DNA from 3 places in the Alteromonas sp. MmMcT2-2 genome. Region 3 is predicted to be linked to each of the others. Evidence: predicted binding sites of a transcription regulator. Region 3 holds the regulator's gene; each other region holds the start of a gene.

Region 1 (4,972 bases), on a different contig from region 3:
TTTTTCCAGCCTTTTCCATTTGCTCACAGAAATAGTGATAGCACTTAGTTACAATATTACTGTCTGCATCGCCCGGGAGTTTGTGAGCGAAGCGCCCCACCGTTTCTAATGAAAATGACTCAGCCGCCTTTATTTCAACTTCATCACCTAGCTTAGTGCCATCAACGGGCGCAAGCGCTGCGCCCAGTACGTCAAAGCCTAAGCTCACATTTCCTATTGATGCCGGCGCGAAGGCCGTAAATGCTTTCATATTATTACTCTTACTTCGCTTGTGGCGTGCTCTTTATATTAGCGCTTCAAATTAGCTCAATAAATTAGCGCTTTAAATCGATGCCACAACATTACTGGACTAAGTCACACCTTCGAATATCTTACTTTAGCCGCCTATCTACGCTAAGCAAGCTAAGCGTTATTTAGCCCTTAGTGAGCCATTTGCTTCCACGGCATAGTACGCAGAATGTCAGCAAACACCCCTGCTGCTGTTACCGTACCACCTGCTCCATATCCTCTAATTACATAAGGGATTGGGCTATAGTAGTCACTGTTAATCGCCAGCGCGTTTTCACCGTCTTTTACCTGCGAAAGAGGGTTGCTCGCTGGTACAGCCTGAATGCTTACTTTGCATTTTCCGTCTTCAATGCTTCCGATATAACGAAGCACTTTACCTTCTGCTTTAGCCGCTTCAACCTTTTCACCAAACGACGCATCTAACTCTGGCAGCTTCTGCATAAACTCGTCAATTGAACAATCTTCGGCAAAGCCTTTTGGCAGCACAGACTCAATTTCAATGTCAGATAGCTCTAATGCTAAATCAGCTTCACGAGCCATAATAAGCAACTTACGCGCTACGTCCATGCCGCTTAAGTCATCGCGCGGGTCTGGCTCGGTGAAACCATTGTCTTTGGCTGTTTGTGTCGCTTGCGACAGGCTCATGCCCTCTTCAAGTTTGCCAAATACATAAGACAAACTGCCCGATAGAATTCCTTCAAAGCGGTGTAAGGTGTCGCCGGCGCTGAATAGCTTTTGCAAGTTATCAATAACCGGTAGCCCTGCGCCGACAGTGGTTTCGTAAAGGTACTGACGATTTGTCGATTGCGCGGTCTTACGAAGCTTACGGTAGTAAGACATTGCGCTCGTGTTCGCCTTTTTATTTGGCGTTACCACGTGAAAACCGCTTTCCATCATATCTACATATTGCTCTGCAATCGCTTCGTGACTAGTACAGTCAACAATCACCGGGTTTACCAGACTATTGTCGTTAGCGAACTGATGCAGGCGCTCTACGCTTAATCCTTCGCTTGCCGATTCAAGTGCCGCTTTCCAGTCACCGCTTAAATCAATACCTTGACTGTTTAACAGCAGTTTCCGGCTATTTGCAATGCCATAAACTCTCAGCTGAACATTGCGTTTTAACAATGCAGGCTGTTGTTTTTCAATTTGACCTAGCAGTTCGGTTCCCACATTGCCACACCCTACTAGGAATACGTCGATGGTATGGCGGTCAGAGAAAAAATTCTGGTGAATGACTTTTACCGCTTTCTTAGCACGCTTACTTTCAATTACCGTTGAAATAGAGCGCTCTGAAGAGCCTTGAGCAATAGCTACGTTGTTTACCCGCGCTTGGGCAAGCGAGTTAAAGAAACGCGCTGCCAAGCCTTTGGTTTGACGCATACCGTCACCAACCAAAGTGACAATGGCTAGGTCATGACGCACTTCAATGGGGTCTAGTAATTGGTTTTGAAGCTCTAGCGCGAACGCATCTTCAAGAAGCGTTAACGCTCGGCTGGCGTCTTTGCTTTGGATACAGAAACTGATTGAGTATTCTGAAGAAGACTGGGTAATAAGGCTTATTGAAATATTGGCGTTCGACATCACCTCAAACACACGGCTTGCCATACCTACCATACCTTTAAGGCCAGGACCTGCAACGTTAAACATGGTGACGTTATCAAGCTGTGAAATACCTTTAACTGACGTCCACACCTCGCTTTTTTCATTGCTGATTAGCGTACCTGGCGCAGCTGGGTTTAATGTATTTCTGATCAAACAAGGAATGTGGTGCTGAGCGATAGGACCGATAGTTTTCGGATGAAGCACTTTTGCGCCGAAATAAGACAGCTCCATCGCTTCTTGATAGGTAAGCTTGTCTAACAGCACTGCCCCTTCAACTTGATTCGGGTCAGCGTTATAAACACCGTCTACGTCTGTCCAAATTTCACAGCAATTTGCGTCTATACACGCCGCTAAAATGGCCGCTGAATAGTCTGAGCCGTTACGCCCAAGCGTGACTTTCTCGCCCTCTTCGTTAGCAGCAACAAACCCCGGCATGACAAGAAATTCACTGCCGTCAGTAGGCACATCTGAAAAGCGTGCTTTACTAAGCGACACATCGGCAATGCTGTCTAGGTAATCGCCTTCGGCCAGCACATACTTAACCGGGTCGATAACGCGATTAGCGATACCTTTGGCAGATAGCATAGCGCTAAAAAGCGTCACCGAGATGTACTCACCAATACTTAGAATACCGGCAGCAACATTATCAGGTGCAACACCAAGCAGCTTTATACCTTCAAGGTGCTGTTTTAGTACTGAAAGGTGACTATTAATGAATTCTACCACGCTTGCATGTGCAAACCCGTCGAGTTCTTCGTTTAGGTTGTTGGCGATGCCGGTAACCGTGTCGTTCAACTTATTGAATAACGGCTGGAAATCTTCACCCGCGGCTGCTTGTTCACATAGTAGTGAAAGCGCGTTCGTTACCCCCTTTGGGGCAGAGAGTACAACCGCAGCACCGTCGGTTTGGTGGGTTGCCGTGCTAATCTCCATAACGCGCATGTATCGCGGTGCATCGGCTAGAGAAGAACCCCCAAACTTTAAGACTTTCATATGCTGCTCCTTAAGGTTACGCATGCTAAAACGTGTGTAAAAAAAAGCCCGCTCTGTGTTAGGCGGGCTTTCGTTGTCTTTTGCTTACTTGCACTAGTCAGCGACCGCCCTTTTTAAGGTGGTAATTAACATAATGGTGGTGCGAGTAAGTAGAATCTTTTTCATACAAGCAATTTGCCGTATAGACGTCTATATGTCAACCGCAGTTTTCACTACACTGTGTTGCAAAAAGTGCAACACTCTTTAATTATTATTTCTTTTTAAGGTACAAATACGAGTTCAAGCAGTTTCTTTGCTGGCTTACTAGTATTCAAGTAGCTTTGAACAACCCCTTATTTCTAAGATCATTCAAACCTAACTCACTCAATCAAAACCTTTCTTTAAGCCAAACTCGCCTTCAAAAATGGGGCTGTTGCACTTTGCTGAACTTTGGCAACCTCCTCTGGTCTGCCTTCAGCAACTATTTCTCCTCCCTCATCACCAGCGCCTGGCCCCATATCAATAATGTAGTCGCAAGCCCCAGCCACCTGCATATTGTGCTCAACCATCACCACAGTATTCCCCGCTTCAACTAACGTGCTTAAATGCTGCATAAGTAATGCAGTGTCTGAGAGATGTAAACCTGTTGTAGGTTCATCAAGCACGTATAGGGTATTAGCATTTTGAGCACGTTTAAGTTCTGACGCTAATTTAATGCGCTGCGCCTCGCCACCTGATAATTCAGTGGCACTTTGCCCAAGGGTTAGATAGCCAAGCCCTACGTTCATTAGCGTTTTAAGTCCCCGCGTAATAACTTGATTACCACTAAATACAGATAGTGCTTCTTCAACCGTAAGCGATAATACATCAGCGATAGAATGCTCGTTGTAACCAACTTCCAGTACGTTATCGTTAAAACGCTGACCGTTACAAACAGTACAGGGGGAATAAACACTCGGCATAAACAGTAGTTCTACCGATACCACACCCAAGCCTTCACAATGTGAGCATCGCCCTTTTGCAACGTTAAACGAGAAATGACCCGCATCGTAACCACGGGATTTTGCTTCTTCGGTTGAAGCAAATAAACTTCTGATTTGGTCAAATATGCCGGTATAGGTTGCCAAAGTTGAACGGGGTGTCCTGCCGATTGGAGACTGATCTACCACAACTATACGACTTAACTCTTCAAGTCCGCTTTCAATAAAGCCTTGTAGCGGTTCACTTTTATGTGAAAAAGTGTCGTTAGTAAGAAGCGAATTGGCGTCAGTAAGCAGTTCTTTCGTTTCTTCCGTTTCTCTCGTTTCATTCGCTCGCATCCCTTCTTTCTCAGCAGAGTTTAAACCACCTTTGACTAACTCAACTAATGCTTGGCTAATTAAACTCGACTTTCCAGAGCCGGAAACGCCAGTGACACAGGTCATCACACCTAGTGGAATATCAATATCAACATGGCTGACATTATTTCTGGACACGTCTTTTAAACGCAATACCCCTGACGATTTACACTTGATACGCTGGCTTAGGGCTTTATTGTTAAAGACATAGTCTGCCGTTAAAGAGTTTTTTGTGCTTGCCAATTCTTTAACCGGCCCACTATAGACAAGCTCACCTCCGTTCACTCCCGCTCTAGGTCCTACATCTACAACCCAGTTAGCGCCTTTGATGACGTAAGGGTTGTGCTCGACAACGAGCAGTGAATTTCCCGTTTCGGTAATATTGTGAAGCGCGCGAATAAGCCCTTCTACGTCACGAGGGTGAAGACCGGATGAAGGCTCATCCATAACAAAGACAACGCCAAATAAATTCGATTTAAGCTGGGTCGCCAGACGCAATCGCTGTAGTTCGCCTACTGAGATACTTGTTGTACTTCTATCTAACGAAAGGTAATGAAGCCCAAGTGCTATTATAGGCTTCACTCTTTCAATAAGGTCGCCCGTAATATTGCGTATCACCTGACCACGCTCTGAAGTATCGCCGTTGACTGACTTTCTTAACGCCTGAAGCTTTTCGTGAACTTGCTGTAGTGGCAGTCTTGAAAACTCAATAATATCTAAGCCATCAACTTTCACTGCCAGCGCATTTTGCTTAAGCTTTTTTCCACGGC
Region 2 (4,972 bases), on a different contig from region 3:
GCCAACGTACTTGTACCAGCTATCTTTAGACAGCGCTTCAACCGCTACGCGTTTAACAACGCTAGAAGGCAGTACGCTTTCACGGTAATCAGCAGACTGACGGTCGAATACGTCAGTTGATGGCATAGACACTACGCGAACGGCCTTACCTTGCTCGGTTAGTTTCGCTGCGGCTTCAACGGCTAGCTGAACCTCAGAACCGGTAGCAATAAGAATAAGCTCTGGCGTACCTTCGCAGTCTTTAAGTACGTAACCACCTTTCGCGATATCAGCCACTTGTTGAGCCGTTCTTTCTTGCTGCGCTAAGCCTTGACGCGTGAAGATCAGCGTTGTTGGGCCGTCAGTGCGCTCAATAGCAGACTTCCACGACACAGCAGACTCAACCTGATCACAAGGGCGCCAGTTATCAAGGTTAGGCGTTGCTCGTAGCGCAACCACCTGCTCCACCGGCTGGTGAGTTGGGCCGTCTTCACCTAGACCAATTGAATCGTGGGTGTAAACGAAAATTGCAGGCTGCTTCATTAGCGCTGCCATACGTACCGCGTTGCGTGCATATTCCATAAACATTAGGAAGGTTGCACCGTATGCCTTGAAGCCACCGTGAAGGGCAATACCATTCATCATGGCCGACATACCAAACTCACGTACACCGTAATAAATGTAGTTACCTGAGGCATCGTTTGCTTCAACGCCTTTGCTACCTTCCCAGATGGTAAGGTTAGAACCAGCAAGGTCGGCAGAGCCGCCTAAAAGCTCAGGAAGTAACGGACCAAACGCATTCAGTGCATTTTGCGACGCTTTACGTGACGCGATATTTTGTGGGTTAGCTTGAAGTTCAGCGATGATAGCGTCTGCTTTGTCGCTGAAATCTGCTGGCAACTCGCCATTTACACGGCGTTTGAATTCTGCTGCAAGCTCTGGGTAGGCGGCTTCGTATGCAGCGAAAGCGTCATTCCACGCGCTTTCCGCGTTTGAACCTTTCTCTTTAGCATCCCAACCAGCGTAAATATCGTCTGGAATTTCGAACGCGCCATGGCTCCAGCCAAGCTTCTCGCGAGTAGCGACAATTTCGTCCTCACCTAGTGGTGCACCGTGACAAGACTCGGTACCTTCTTTATTAGGCGAGCCGAAACCAATGGTGGTTTTACAACAAATAAGCGTAGGTTGCGCAGTATTCGCCTGTGCCTTTTCAATAGCGGCTTTTACTTGCTCTGCATCGTGCCCGTCAACGCCATCGATCACTTCCCAACCATAGCTCTTGAAGCGTGCTGGTGTATCGTCGGTGAACCAACCTTCCACTTCGCCATCAATTGAAATGCCGTTGTCATCCCAAAACGCGATAAGCTTACCAAGGCCTAGCGTACCGGCTAGTGAACAGGTCTCGTGTGAGATACCTTCCATTAAGCAGCCGTCGCCTAAGAATGCGTATGTGTGGTGGTCAACAATAGTGTGACCATCTTTGTTAAATTGTGCCGCTAGTACTTTTTCGGCAAGCGCCATGCCCACAGCATTACTGATACCTTGGCCTAGTGGGCCAGTGGTCGTTTCAACACCTGGCGCATAACCGTACTCTGGGTGACCTGGCGTTTTTGAATGCAATTGGCGGAAGTTCTTTAACTCTTCAATTGGCAGTTCGTAGCCTGAAAGGTGAAGAAGAGAGTACAACAGCATCGAGCCGTGACCATTTGAAAGCACAAAGCGATCGCGGTTAGCCCAAGATGGGTTTGCAGGGTTGTGTGATAAGAAATCACCCCATAGTACCTGTGCGATATCAGCCATCCCCATTGGGGCACCTGGGTGACCAGATTTAGCTTGTTGAACGGCATCCATGCTTAATGCACGGATTGCATTGGCGAGTTCACGACGAGAGGGCATGTTGTCTCCTGATTTATTTTGTATCTTTTGTTTCGTATCTTAGCGGGCTAGGCAAGCTAGACGAGCGTAGAGGTAAGGCGTTCGCTCTACTTCTTTATACGAATGAATGTGGCGTTATTCTTACCTATGCCACCTTTCAGTTCAATGGGTTTTCATTGCCAATAGCGAAAGTCATAGTAAAAAATGGTCTATACCTTAACCATCACGTATTCCCATTACAGCAAAAACAGTTATATCTGACGCCTAGTTTTACAAATACATCATTAACTTCGACAATTACGACCTGAATAACCCTATAAGTGATCGGGTTGTGTCAACTATTCGTAACGAAGAGACTTTTAGACGTCTAGAAGTAAAGACTGGTATTTATAACTTGTTTTAGTACAATATACGACTATTTTGATAATTTAACGCTTACGGAGCATTTATGGCCACGCATTTATTCACATCCGAGTCAGTGTCTGAAGGACATCCGGACAAAATTGCTGATCAGATCTCAGATGCGGTTCTTGACGCTATTTTAGAACAAGATCCTCGCGCTCGGGTGGCCTGCGAAACGTATGTAAAAACCGGTATGGTTTTAGTGGGTGGTGAAGTAACTACCTCTGCATGGGTAGATATTGAAGAGCTTACCCGAAAAACAGTTAAAGAAATTGGCTACACGCACTCAGATATGGGCTTCGACGCTGATTCATGTGCGGTATTAAATGCTATTGGCAAACAGTCACCTGACATCAATCAAGGTGTTGATCGCGCAAGCCTTGAAGAACAAGGTGCTGGTGACCAAGGTCTAATGTTTGGCTACGCTAGCGACGAAACTGACGTACTAATGCCTGCGCCAATCACGTACTCTCACCGCCTTGTTCAAAAACAAGCCGAAGTGCGTAAATCTGGTAAGCTAGACTGGTTACGCCCAGATGCTAAAAGCCAAATTACTTTCAAATATGAAAACGACAAGCCTGTAGGCATCGACGCGGTTGTGCTTTCAACTCAGCACTGCGATTCAGTAAGCACGGAAACTGTTCGCGAAGCGGTAATGGAAGAAATAATCAAGCCAGTGCTTCCAAGCGAGTGGATTGATGCAAATACACGCTTTCACATTAACCCAACGGGACGATTCGTTATCGGTGGTCCAATGGGCGACTGTGGCTTAACAGGTCGTAAAATCATTGTTGATACTTACGGTGGTATGGCCCGTCACGGTGGTGGCGCGTTCTCTGGTAAAGATCCATCAAAAGTAGACCGCAGTGCAGCATACGCGGGTCGTTACGTTGCTAAGAACATTGTTGCAGCAGGTCTTGCCAAGCGTTGCGAAATCCAAGTGTCTTATGCAATTGGTGTGGCAGAGCCAACGTCTATCAGCATCGATACCTTCGGTACAGGTGTGGTAGATGAGAAAACGTTAGTAGCACTGGTCCGTGAACACTTCGACCTACGCCCGTATGGACTTATTCAAATGCTAGACCTTGAGCGCCCTATTTACCGCCCAACGGCTGCTTACGGTCACTTTGGTCGTGACGAATTCCCTTGGGAAGCAACAGATAAAGCAGAAGCGTTAAAAGCATCGATTTAATTCGACAACCAAATAACGCTTTTAAATACGCCGCTCAGTTTTTATGACGCTTTGCAAAAAAGTGTTTGTATAAACTAGCGGCGTTTTTTATTTGGCTAGCAAAATCAACGAAACAAATAAAAAACAGTAAAGAATATTTTCATCATTTATTTTTTGCAGCTATGCTTAAATAACGAACACACTATCGCTTGTAGTTTCTGGTTGTTTACAAGCCATGATAACAACAACTTGGGCTCTTCCATGAATGTGGTTACTGGAATTCTTCTGGCACTTACTTTGGCTGCGTCTATGGCGGCTTCCCCCGTGCTCGCGGAAATAAATGCTCCCCACTACAGTCCTATCCAATTCAAAAGCAAAAAAATAGCGCGGTGGCAGCTAAATAGTATGTACCGCATTCAATCTACAACCGAAACTTATCTATACGACAACAGTTATACCTACCCAGCGGGCTCACAAGGTATGTTTAGCGCCAGCAGGCGGTTTAACACTTGGGTTCCGCAAAAGGTCTATGCAACGTACAAAACCAACAATACCGCCTTTCAGCATTACGCAGAGTGGCTTTATTTACCACATGATGTAGGTACTTTTACTCGGTTGGGCTGGCTGCTTGGCAAAAGCGAGGGTTTAAACATGGCGGTAGAGCTTGAACATAGGCAAGTTGGGGAAGAAGAGAATATGGCTCTCTCATTGGGCGTCAATTACTTGTTTTAGGTCACCGCTACATTGCACTCACAGTGCGCTTTTAGTATTACACCCCATCATAAAGACGAAACGTAGTTGCCGTTATGCCAATGATAAGGTTTTTGCGTAAGTCTGTTGAATTACCATCGCGTCGGAACTCGCTCTATGACGCTTAACATCAAGTTGGCTCGCAAGGCGGCTTTTCACCTCATGCCATTGATTCATTTGTGCTTCAGACAAAATATATTCCAATGCTCTACACGTGAAAGACATTTCTACCTGCGCTGCGGCGTAGAGCTTAATTAGCCACGGGTTATCAACGACCCAACCGTCACTGTAAACAACCGTATTGCCAAGGAAGTTATTTAACTCAACACAGACTTTTCGAGGCTCTTCTCCTCGAGTTTGCAGCATCTGCTGCGTTATGCCGTGCAGTGACTCCGCTTTTCGATCCCAGTGAACCCACGAGTCAAAGGGCCGAAGTAGCTTACACCACTTTGCACCATCATAGCGCACGATACCTATTTCAATAGGGTAACTCGCTGCGCCAAATCCACTTGCTTCAATGTCTATTATTGTTGGCAGGGTATTCTTTCGCACTCACGCTCCAAACCGCTGTTTATCCTTGCTTGCAACATACGCAAACCATTTTTATCAGGCGGTTTTACTGCTACCTCGTCACCAGAGGAACAACTAAACAACGTCGAACACTGTTTAGCAAATGTACAACCACTCTTCTCGAGATATAAGCTAATAGTAGAATCGTGCCACAATTAATGCGCACTCGTTTAGTACACCACCCCGTCGCCAGCGCTCAAAAATCTCGTAAAAGCTCTCAAAAAA
Region 3 (4,972 bases):
GCGGACCGAAAGGCACAACTACTCTTACACCCGCACTTAGTGCGTTATCGTGGGTATACGTGAAAAGTTGGCGCAGTGGCACTGGCACGGCAACTTGGATAAAGGCCATTGCGAAGGTTCTACCTTATTTGACGATTGTTAAAGCGCGTAATGCGCTTACTAAGCTTCTTATGTTGAAACTAATTATACTGAGGCTTCTTGCAGACCTATACGTTACAGCAGTTTGCGCTGCTAACAGCTAGCTACACATTTTGCTATTAGCGCATGATTTTGCCACTTGAGCATCTGACCGAGCCTTGAAAGACAAATATTTAAACATACTTTACTGTTAAGCATAAAAAGAATGTTTTTTGTTTGGCCTTTTTATACGGCTACCTTTTTATACGGCTACCTTGCCTAGCTCTCTTGTTTAGCATTTGGCCAAAAACCGCTTGATCAAGGCCCTGCCATCCTTTATTATGCGCCGCTCTTTTGCGATAGGCTGTTCTTTGAACAACTTATCATTTGAATTAAGTAACGTATGGTGTGCGACTTCGGGTTGTATAGCGATACGGCCTTATTATGTGAGGTAACCCAATGAAACAAGATATCCACCCAAAATACGAAGCAATCACAGCAACTTGCTCATGTGGTAACGTAATGAACATTCGCTCTACGCTTGGTAAAGACATCAACCTAGACGTATGTTCTTCATGTCACCCATTCTACACTGGTAAGCAACGTAACGTTGACACTGGTGGTCGTGTTGATCGCTTCAAGAAGCGTTTCGGTGCATTGGGCAAAAAGTAAGCCTGATATCGAGTTCGAAAAAAAGCGCCTTTATGGCGCTTTTTTATTGCTTAAAATTCACGCTTCACACAAACAAGGTGTGCCAAACAGCGCTTTACCGCCGTTGTCCTACGTCAGGCCAGTACCTAGCCAGTTTAACAAGCCCTGCAACTCGCCTTTCTGAAAACGTTTTTAGCTTAATTTACAATATTCAGCGTAACCTGAACTCAGTGAAGGTTTTTAACATTAGATAAATGCCTGTCCCAATTGCCGCCACTCACTTTCTTACACTCTTCTTCGCTATCAAAATAAATACCAACGGGTGCTGACTTAATTGACGCCAAAGCAATATTCACTTGGTTTATGAAGTCTATATCCCAACCATTAGTTAACGCCCGCTGCTTCTCCTGCTCAGTATTAAACACGGCAATCACTTGCGGCGCTCTCCAATGCCCTACGTGAGTTAGCCAAACAAATCCATTATTGGTAGATTTTACGCTTTCGCACACATCGGTTAGCACGGTTATTAGTTTTCTTTCTGTCATATCCTCGCCTTCAGCGCGAATTTTGAGTGGGCTTTCACAGGATTTTATCAGAAATATTAGATGGAGAATTAACGAGGTATATCCCTTCGTTCCATTTTCCTGATTTGGGTTTCTGTCCAATGCATTTATGAGAACGTAGACCCCTTTGATAGCTTTGTTTTCATCCTCCACACAATAGACCTACAGAATGTTACAACAAGTAAAAATAAATAGCATGAATGGTAATTATAGCCCCATTTTACTGGTCTAATTAGTATGCCTAACCTACATTGGTATATGAGAATTCTGATCAGATATGTACACAGTGATTGGCTGTGTTAGAGTTGCGATCGGCACTTTGATAGTGAGCATTAATTCTGTGAATAATGCATTGCTTTCAAGACTTATGGCGCTTTTGGGTACATAAACCAGAGGCTTGTATCCATTAAGGTATGTGAACAAAATCAGTAAAGGTTAACGCCTAGTCTGCTTTTCCACATGCCACCTTGGGGCCTATTGATGATTGCTGTAAAACAAAGATCAACAAGCCCTAGTGCTAACAACTATTTATAATCACTTTTGTCATTACTTGGTTGTAACGCGCTTACGTTTATCTACCTATAACTATAACGACAATAAAATAGCTACAGAGCGTGAACGAAAACACCGATGAACCCTACATCTAAGGATACCTTTTTACATGTCAGATTTTAGACAACGCGCACTCGACTATCACGCCAAACCCACACCCGGAAAAATCCGCGTAGAGTTATCTAAGCCAGCAGATAGCGTCGATGACCTTGCTCTTGCCTACAGCCCAGGCGTTGCCGAGCCGGTCAGAGAAATTGCTGAAGATGCAGATAACGCCTATAAGTACACGGGTAAAGGAAACCTGGTTGCCGTTATCAGTAACGGAACCGCGATTTTAGGGTTGGGTAACCTAGGCCCACTGGCATCGAAACCTGTTATGGAAGGTAAAGCCCTTCTGTTTAAACGCTTTGCTGGCCTGGATGCCATTGACATTGAAGTGAAGCATCGTACAACCGAAGAGTTCATTAATACAGTAGCGAATATCGCTGACACATTTGGCGGCATTAACTTAGAAGACATTAAAGCGCCTGAATGCTTTGAGATTGAACAAGAGCTAATTAAGCGCTGTAAAATTCCGGTATTTCATGATGATCAGCACGGTACCGCTATTGTTACTGCAGCGGGCATGCTTAATGCTCTGGAAATTCAGGGTAAAAGCATAGAGAGCGCTAAAATTGTGTGTATGGGTGCCGGTGCAGCAGCGGTCGCTTGTATGGAACTGCTTATAAAGTGTGGTGCCCAGCGTGAGCGTATTTATATGCTAGACAGAAAAGGCGTTATCCATACTCGTCGCGAAGACTTAACTGAGCACAAAAAGCTATTTGCTAACAATACTGACAAGCGTACGCTTGAAGATGTAATGGAAGGCGCGGATATTTTTGTTGGTGTGTCAGGACCGGATGTTTTACCACCAGAAACACTGGCCTTGATGGCTGAAAACCCAATTGTATTTGCATGTTCTAACCCAGACCCTGAGATAAAGCCTGAACTTGCTCACGAAGTACGTAAAGATCTTATTATGGCTACCGGACGCTCGGACTACCCTAACCAGGTTAACAACGTACTGTGTTTCCCGTTTATTTTCCGTGGAGCACTAGATGTTCGTGCAACGGCCATTAACGATGAAATGAAAGTAGCGGCAGTAGAAGCCCTTCGTGCTATCACGAAGGAGCCTGTACCAGAAGAAGTACTAGCTGCCAGTAAGAGTACTAGTCTGACATTTGGTAAGGAGTACATTATTCCTAAACCTATGGACCCGCGTTTATGCGAGCGTATTGCTACCGCCGTATCTAAGGCTGCGATTGAATCTGGCGTTGCACGCGTGCCTGAAAGCCCAGAAGAATAAAATTCTGGCGCATAAAGCAAAAAAATGGAGGGGCTAGTGCCCAACCTTTATTTGCTAAAAGGTGCGCTTAGAGAATACAAGTACATAAAAAACGGCGCCGTGTTGTAGGTTATCAACTAGCAATAACTTACAACAAAGCGCCGTTTCTCTTTAATACCAAATATCAGTCGTCTTCCGACACATCGTTTTCGAAGCTTGGATCAATACCCATTTCTTCCATAATACGTCTTACTTCAGCCGGTACGCGATTAGGATTGTCTTTGCGCAGGTCATCATCGTTAGGCAATGGTTGACCGGTAAACGCATGCAAAAATGCTTCGCACAACAGTTCTGAATTAGTGGCGTGACGCAGATTATTGATTTGGCGGCGAGTACGCTCATCAGTAAGCGCCTTAAGCACATTAATAGGTATAGAGACAGTGACTTTCTTTACCTGTTCGCTCTTCTTGCCATGCTCTGCGTAGGGGTGAATATATTTACCGTTCCATTCTGCCATTGTACTAACTCGGTCTACTCTTTTTTATGTTATGAAGAGAAATTCTAAACAAGTTCACGAAAAGGTCAATTGAGCAGTGTAAACCTCTTGACGTCTAGACATATATTCTTTAATTTAGACGTCTAAACGTCTATAAGAATACATTTTTGAGAGAAAAAGCCATGGTTTCTTACGCACAAGGTATCGATGCATTAAACCAGTCCCTGTCGGAACTGCGTGATATTGATGTATCTTTTGAATTCTTTCCGCCTAAAACGGAAGCCATGGAACAGACCCTGTGGAAGTCAGTTGAACGTCTCGCGCCACTAAAGCCAAGCTACATGTCGGTAACCTACGGCGCGAATAGCGGTGAGCGTGACAGAACCCACGACGTTGTAAAACGCATTCAGCAGCAAACCGGTGTCGCGGCGGTTCCTCACTTGACCTGTGTTGATGCTAGCCGAGATGAACTTAAACAAATTGCTAAAGACTACTGGGATTCAGGCATTCGCCGTATTGTTGCGCTTCGTGGCGATTTACCGCCAGGAGTAGAAAAGACAGAGATGTATGCCTCTGATCTTGTTGCCTTGCTAAAAGACGTTGCCGATTTTGATATTTCTGTTGCTGCCTATCCAGAGAAGCACCCTGAAGCACCAAATGCGCAGTTTGATTTACTAAACCTTAAGCGCAAAGCAGAAGCAGGTGCCACAGAAGCGATAACCCAGTTCTTTTTCGATACGAGTGTGTACCTTCGATTTAGAGACCGTGCAGCCGCAGCGGGTGTCGACTTAGATATCGTTCCGGGTATTTTGCCGGTAACCAACTACCAAACACTGGTGAAATTTGCGGGGTTCACAAATGTTCATGTGCCGGGATGGTTGCACAAGATGTTTGACGGCCTTGATGCCGACGACCAAGCTACCCGTAATCTTATAGGCGCTAACATTGCTATGGACCAAGTTAAAGTACTCGCTAAAGAAGGGGTAAAACACTTCCATTTCTATACTTTGAACCGTAGTGAATTGAGCTACGCCATCTGCCACATGCTCGGCGTGCGTTCAGGCGCTTAATAAATAACGACAATCAGGACCGTGCTTACGTTGTTTAATGAAGTACTCCACAAAAGGCGCAGTCAATGCGCCTTTGTTGTATAAAGCCTGCATTAAACTTTGCCACCAAGGCCGCCCGCAGTTACCATCTGATATAACATGTAATGAACTATCGATGCTTTATAACAGTACGCATAGATAAAACCGCGCTGTTTACCAT

Evidence for each region. Region 3 encodes MetJ, which represses methionine synthesis genes. Its sites were predicted from a motif close to TAGACGTCTAGACGTCTA; they were not measured.
Region 1: thrA (bifunctional aspartate kinase/homoserine dehydrogenase I) is a predicted target of MetJ. The motif match lies at 3,061-3,078, and genes of this name have one in related genera.
Region 2: metK (methionine adenosyltransferase) is a predicted target of MetJ. The motif match lies at 2,215-2,232, and genes of this name have one in related genera.

The regions. Positions count from the first base shown of each region.
Region 1 covers NZ_JAKRFA010000006.1:136,728-141,699, reverse strand. The annotation lists gene thrB (homoserine kinase) at 1-250, opposite strand, end outside; gene thrA (bifunctional aspartate kinase/homoserine dehydrogenase I) at 421-2,886, opposite strand; gene MHM99_RS05875 (excinuclease ABC subunit UvrA) at 3,267-4,972, opposite strand, start outside.
Region 2 covers NZ_JAKRFA010000008.1:35,051-40,022, forward strand. The annotation lists gene tkt (transketolase) at 1-1,875, opposite strand, end outside; gene metK (methionine adenosyltransferase) at 2,303-3,448, shown strand; gene MHM99_RS06790 (hypothetical protein) at 3,689-4,159, shown strand; gene MHM99_RS06795 (exonuclease domain-containing protein) at 4,232-4,729, opposite strand.
Region 3 covers NZ_JAKRFA010000015.1:88,764-93,735, forward strand. The annotation lists gene priA (primosomal protein N') at 1-109, opposite strand, end outside; gene rpmE (50S ribosomal protein L31) at 577-789, shown strand; gene MHM99_RS10875 (hypothetical protein) at 996-1,313, opposite strand; gene MHM99_RS10880 (malic enzyme-like NAD(P)-binding protein) at 1,993-3,228, shown strand; gene metJ (met regulon transcriptional regulator MetJ) at 3,392-3,724, opposite strand; gene metF (methylenetetrahydrofolate reductase) at 3,886-4,773, shown strand.